DNA from 2 places in the Planococcus alpniumensis genome. Region 1 is predicted to be linked to the other one. Evidence: riboswitches for the same ligand, from Rfam matches in the RefSeq annotation. Region 1 holds a riboswitch; the other holds the start of a gene.
The links. A riboswitch is a leader RNA that binds a small molecule or an ion and turns the genes downstream of it on or off. The one in region 1 is predicted to bind thiamine pyrophosphate.

Region 1 (3,309 bases):
CCCATTTCGACTACAAAAGGGTGATTATGGTTGTTTCTCCAAATGGGTTGAAGGGTTGTATGTAATTTTTCGCTAAATTTCACGTTGATCGCTCCTCACTCTGCCTGCTTTTTCGTATGGCACCAAGTAAAAATAAAATACGCCATAACTTTAGAGAAATTCACCAATTCTTGTATCTCAATGGACTCGTGAACGCTATGGGCTTCTATCAACTGCCCCGGTCCATATACGACTGTCGGGATGCCTGCTTCCGCAAGCCACCCGCCATCGGTAACAGTCGCGGACACACCAATAACAGCCTTTTCTGAAAATAAATGTTGGTGTGAAGCTGCTAAAGTCTTTACGCCTGTATGTTCCGGATTCACTTCAAAAGCTGGAAAGACCTCGCCTCTATCTTCTATCATTGAATGCCCACCCCATATAAAAGTGGGTGGATGTTCTTTTAGCCAAGAATCCGCTTTTGCAGCATTTAAAAGATGTTCTTCAATTTCTTTGCTTACAGTTTCATAGGACTCATTCGGATAAAAATGTACGGTGATCCAGAGCCGGCACTCGTCCGCGATAAAAGCGGCATGCCTTCCTCCTTCAATCACAGCCGGATTAATCGTATTTGTTCCTGGAGGATAACCCGGATAGCTTTTTGAAACCGCCCAATGACGCTCTAACTTCTGCAGACTTTCAATGATAATCATCATTTTTTCAATAGCGCTTGCTCCTTGCGAAAGACCGCCACCTGCGTGAATCATCTGCCTGCGCATGGCATCATGATAAACTTTCGGATCTTTAATGACCACCCAACCGGTGATCACCCCGCCCTGCCCTTGGATCTGCAGATCACTTGTATCAACTACAACCGCAAAATCCGCCTGGTAGCCCCTTTCGCAACACTGCAGGGTGCCAGCTTCACCAACCTCTTCTCCTATAACTGATTGAAAAATAAGGTCGCCCGGCAATTCGATGCCTTGTTCATGAAAAAGTTTAAGGACAAATAACGCAGCAGCCATCCCTCCCTTCATATCGGCAACACCTCGGCCTATAATTCGATCGTTTACAACTTCCGCCGTGAAGGGATCCGTTTTCCATACTTCTTCCGGCCTCACTTCGGCCACATCAATATGTCCATTGATGATCAAGCTTTGAAAAGACTTTCTTTCAGTCCCTTTTTTCACACCAACGATGTTTGGATCTCCCGGATACACATCCCATCGATCTGTTGCAAATGCTTGGCTTACTAAATACTGTTCAATCCACCCTTGTGCTTCAGCTGTGTTGCGAGCAGGCGGTGCCGGAGTTTGAAAAGAGATAAGTTGTTTAGTAAGATCAATCAATTCATCTTTTTTTAACTCGATTTCTTTGATTACTTGAAGCAACTGATTGTTTTGCAAGAAGTTTAATTCTCCTTTCGATATGATTTCCTCCACAAAAAAACACTTCTTTCCCATAGGAAAGAAGTGTAAATGACTATAAAAGGTTAAGCCTCATGTGGAGACAAAATTCTTCTGCCATCTCTTCCCTCCGCTAGTATTAACTAGATCAGGTGAATAAGGGTCAAGACGAATGTCTTTCTCAGCTTTAAACAGCTCCCCTAGAGCAATTGTGCAATGAAGTTTTATTGTTACTTTAGTTCTATCATAAGGATTAAATAATTACAACCGGTCACTTCACTCTACTGTCATTATTTATATGAGACAAGAAACTGTAACAATAAATCGAACCGAATCCGCTGCGCTTTCATTTTATAAAAGCTATCACTTTAAACTCGATGTATTGTAGTTTGTTTTTTCTTTTGCACATTTTGTATTTTATAATTGACTTATATACACAAAAGCACTTTCTAATTTAAAGTTCCATTTCGAACTTTCATTATTATTTCTCCTTAAATATATTGGCTAAAAGTGAAGATTGCTGACTAATTTTAAAAATAAAGGCGCTCGTAAAAGGAGATGGAAGCGTTTGAGCTTCGGTACCCCTCAAAAAGAGTAGCATCTGCTACTCTTTCTTTGTTGTATTCAACTACTTTGGAACGGATCAATTACAAATTTGATCTGTCGCAGCTGTACAGCCGACACTGCCTATCAAAGCACAGACAGCCGCTAAGCCTAAACCGCCAATCCCGGTAGTGATTCCCAGAGCACCCGCTGCAGCATAACACAACACGCCTCCACCGGTACCGCACAGAGCCCCAACTGCATATTCACAAAAAGAAGCATAAGCTCCAAATTCGTCTGCGTTCTTTCCAGCCTGCTGAATCTTATGTTCTGCAGAAGCGACAAAATCATCGTGGCTAAGCATCAAACCCTTTTCGTCAAAAATCGTCCCTGCTGTATCGACGGTAATGTCGTAAATTTCGGTTTGATTCCCGTCCAAGTTATAGAAGGCATTGATGCGTATTTTTCCTTGGTCTATATTTTCTGCATAGACCGCTTGATTCGTCAGTATATCCCCATTTTTTACATCATATGTGAATTGAACGTATGCGAGGTTATCACTTGTTTTCGCAAGTCCTCCAAACACGAATTCAATATATGCAATATCGCCTTTGGAACCATCTACTGTGTTGATAATTATGTCACCTTTTGAAATTGAGTTAATTTTGGTGTTCTCTTTGTATGCCTGATACTCTTCTGTATTTTTTAACGCATTTCTGATTTGATTAAACTCATTTTGCTCGACATTCGATGTTCCTTTTTCAAACATTGAAGTTTCAGCATTGACAGCACCTACGGAACTAAATGCAGAAGAGACAATGAGAATAGCTGCTATTGCTAGCATCAGAACTTTTTCAAAAGGTTTGATTGACATAATGAATATTCCTCTTAGTTTTTTCTTTTTTTTGAAATGAGCATGAAAGAAACAACCAAGGCATAAATAAACAGAAACAGTACAACCCCTAATTCAATCCCTGAATCAAACATCGTCCTCCCTCCTTTTTCTTCCGTCATTCCTTTGATTTCCAATTAGAGATTATATAAACAATTAAAATCAATAAATACCCAAATTTAATAGATAATTTACATAAAATTTACTTTTTCATTATTATTTCAATTTCTTAAGTTTGAGCTCTAGTTCTTTTAAAGTATTCATCTCTTTATAAAAAGAACCTGTCTAAATGGATTATTAATATCCTGGCTTCAAAAAGTTAGAGTAGTTCAGTCCAATCAGACGAAAATATTTTTAAAAAAACATTAGCTTAAATATCGGTGATATAAACTTTTAGCTTTGTCGATGCTCTTTGTGCCGTGGATTAAAACACGGCCGTCATTAAAAACAACTAGACGACAGTCGCTCGTTGTAAAAGAGAGCAAATAG
Region 2 (3,309 bases), 1.6 Mb from region 1:
TTGCGATAAAATCAGCAAAGGATAAAAAGTCTCCCGCAGTTTCGGCACGAGATGAAGAATCATCGCGACGCCAAGGCCGATCGACGATCCGATGAAAAAGCCGAGGATCGACAACCGGATCGTCGCAAATAAATGCCCGCTGTAGTTTGGCCAACTTTTTACCGCTTCTACCCCGATCTGATAAGGGGTCGGCAATAGCCAGTCCGGCACTTCAAACAGCGGCACCAGCACTTGCCAGATGATCAATAAAAGGATGAGGACCAGAACCGGTCTCCATCCTTTTTGCATAATCTTCACGGCCGGTATTTCTCCGTCAATTTATCCATCGATGCGCCGCTCGGCTGATACAGCACTTTGATTTGGGAGATGACGTTCGGGCTGCCGTTTTCGATCATCGCCTCGTTCATTTCCTCGACGATCGAAAACAACTGCGTCAGATCCCCTTCCATCGTCGTCTCCAATGGATTGACTTGGTAAGGGACACCTGACTTTTCAATGACGGCGATGGCTTTATCTACATACGGAATGACGTCTTCCCCGTTTTTCGTTTTCGGGATGATTTGAATACTTAATAATGCGTTGCCCATCAGTTTTCCTCCTCCGGTAAAAATTCATTGGTGTACGCCTGCTCGACGTCCAATTCCTCATCCAGTAATCCATTGTCGAACATCCAGGCAGCGTAATCCGCCCATACTTGCTCTTGTTGTTCGCCGAATTTCGCTGCATCGTCCTGATATTTCGGCGACAGCCATTTCTGGCTCGCTTTCACCAGTTCCGGATCCAAATCCGGGACCGATTCGATGAGGATGTCCGCTGCTTGTTCCGGCTCATCGATGGCGAATTCATAGCCTTGCGACACTGCTTTGGTGAATGCACGGACGGTTTCCGGATCTTCTGCAATCATGTTTTCATTGGTCATCAGGATAGGGGTATAATAATCCAGTTTCTCCGAGTAATCCGTCAAATACTGCATGTTCAATTCGTCGCCGCGCAGTTCAGCTTCAATGCCCGTCCAGCCGTAATAGATCCACGCAAAATCGATGTCGCGTTCGACCGCCGTGAAAAAGTCGCTATTGCCGATATTGACGATGTCGACGTTTTCCACATCGGCCCCTTCCTGTTCCATGATGGACCCAAGCACCGCTTTTTCGACTGGCGCTCCCCAGCCGCCGTAAGTTTTTCCTTCGTAATCGCTCGGCGACTCGATCTCTTTGTCTTTAGGTGAGGCAAATCCGGACGTGTTGTGCTGGATGAGCGCCGCGATTGAGACGATCGGAATGCCCTGCACTCTCGCTTCCGTCAAGCTTTCCTGTGCGCCGATGCCGAATTCCGCCTGGGTGGAAGCCACCAATTGATTGGCGCCCGCTTCACCCGGCAAGATGATCTCGACATCGAGCCCTTGCTCTTCAAAATAGCCCTTTTGCTGTGCCACATACAATCCGGTGTGATTTGTGTTAGGCGTCCAATCCAAGACCATTGTCACTTCTTGTAATTCCTGCTGTTCATTTGCCACATCGCTTCCCGGATTTTGCGCTTCGTCTGTGCATGCCGCCAGCAGCAATACCGGTGCAATGGCAATCGTCCATTTTTTCATATTGTTTCCCCCTCTGAATGAATTCATAAAAGATGATTTCAGGAGCTGAGTCAGGGGACATATCCAATTGCGGATACAAAAAAGCGCCCAAGGTTATAGAAACCTTGGGCGCATATCATCGCAGAATAGACCGATTTGAATATGTTCCCTCCGCTGGTATTAGCCAGTTCAGGTTCCAAGGGTCAATATCTCACGGATATTCTCTCAATCGGCAACACCGATTCCCCCACATGTGTTTTATGAAATTAGCATTTGTCTTTCAAGGTCTATATTGTCACAGTTCACCGAGATGTTCAAGCTCTGTCTGGCATCTCGTTTGAATAAACAAGCTTTCCTTACATTGGAACAGCTTCACCGCTGTAAACTTTGAGTTCGATCGGCGCACTCATGAATTCGGCCGCTTTTTTAGAGAATGCCGTGAAATGCTCGCTCGTGTTATGAGCTTCAATCGCTTGCGCATCTTTCCATACTTCTACCATTGTGAAATGGCCTTCCTGCTCGACCGATTTCATTAAATCGTATTGGACATTGCCTGGTTCTTGACGCGATGCTTCGATCAGGATCTTGCTTTCGTTTAAAAAGGCTTGTTCCTGGTCAGGTTTCACTTGTAAATGTGCGTGAATAATCATCATTTCATTTCGCCATCCTTTAATTTAGTTTTTTAATAATCGACAATATTGTCTTGCATGCGTTGGAGCATATCGCTAAGCGCATTCACTTCGTCAGTGGTGAAGTCGTTTAGCATTTGCTTGACGAAGCCCATATTCTCTTTCCGGTATTCGATGATGCGCTCGCGGCCTTCATCGGTCAGGCTGACAAAAATCACGCGATTGTCTTCTGGATTTCTGCGCTTCGTGACCATGCCGCTCGCTTCAAGCTGTTTCAAGTGGCGCGTAACCGCGGCACTATCGATATTGACCAATTTTTGAAGCGTCGACTGGTTGATCTCTTCTACCTTATAAAGTTGGGACAATAATTCATAGCGCGATGCACTGATGCCTGTGCAACGCTCGAACTTCGGGCTGATTTGATTGGTCAGGCCCTTAAACTGATGCAGCACTTGTTCCTGCTTTGAAAATGAACACGGCATAAAAAGACCTCCTAAATGATCGGTGAAGTCAATTGATAGCTGTGCCCACTATTCATTGACCAGTCAAATATAATACATAAATCCCGAATACTCAAGGTCAGCTGGTTTAGCTCCAGGTCGTGGTCGTTTCGACCGGCAAGCGGTATGACTGGAAGCCTTCACTCGCGGCTTTACCGATCGTGAGAAGCATGACTGGCACATAACGCTCTTGGTCCAGGCCGAACGTTGCAGCGATTTTTTCCTTGTCGTAGCCACCGATCGGGTTGGTGTCGTAGCCGAATGCACGGGCAACGAGCATCAATTGCATGGACACAAGTCCTGAGTCCAATAGCACGATGTCTTTCATTTGCTCACTCGACATGCCTTCATACAAAGGTTTGAAGTAGCCGACTTGGAATTCTTTTACTTCTTCTGGCATATAACCGAGTTCTACGGCTTTTCCGTAAATTTCTTCTGCGTACTCAATGTTGTTGAGGTCGCCGAACACGGCGATGACAGCTGATGCACTCATCACTTTTTCCAAGTTGAACGATGCCAGCGGCGCTAGCTTTTCTTTTCCTTCTGCACTGTCGATAACGACAAAACGCCAAGGCTGCATATTGATGGAAGATGGTGCCGTGGATGC

Region 2: another riboswitch for thiamine pyrophosphate. It lies ahead of G3255_RS08925 (ABC transporter substrate-binding protein); the one in region 1 lies ahead of G3255_RS16775 (acetylornithine deacetylase).

The regions. Positions count from the first base shown of each region.
Region 1 covers NZ_JAAMTH010000001.1:3,312,913-3,316,221, forward strand. The annotation lists gene tenA (thiaminase II) at 1-83, opposite strand, end outside; gene G3255_RS16775 (acetylornithine deacetylase) at 96-1,421, opposite strand; TPP riboswitch at 1,494-1,597, opposite strand; gene G3255_RS16780 (halocin C8 precursor-like protein) at 2,029-2,802, opposite strand; gene G3255_RS16785 (MoeB/ThiF family adenylyltransferase) at 3,186-3,309, opposite strand, start outside.
Region 2 covers NZ_JAAMTH010000001.1:1,742,890-1,746,198, reverse strand. The annotation lists gene G3255_RS08935 (ABC transporter permease) at 1-288, opposite strand, end outside; gene G3255_RS08930 (thiamine-binding protein) at 294-587, opposite strand; gene G3255_RS08925 (ABC transporter substrate-binding protein) at 587-1,594, opposite strand; TPP riboswitch at 1,723-1,832, opposite strand; gene G3255_RS08920 (putative quinol monooxygenase) at 1,930-2,226, opposite strand; gene G3255_RS08915 (MarR family winged helix-turn-helix transcriptional regulator) at 2,256-2,684, opposite strand; gene G3255_RS08910 (nitroreductase family protein) at 2,791-3,309, opposite strand, start outside.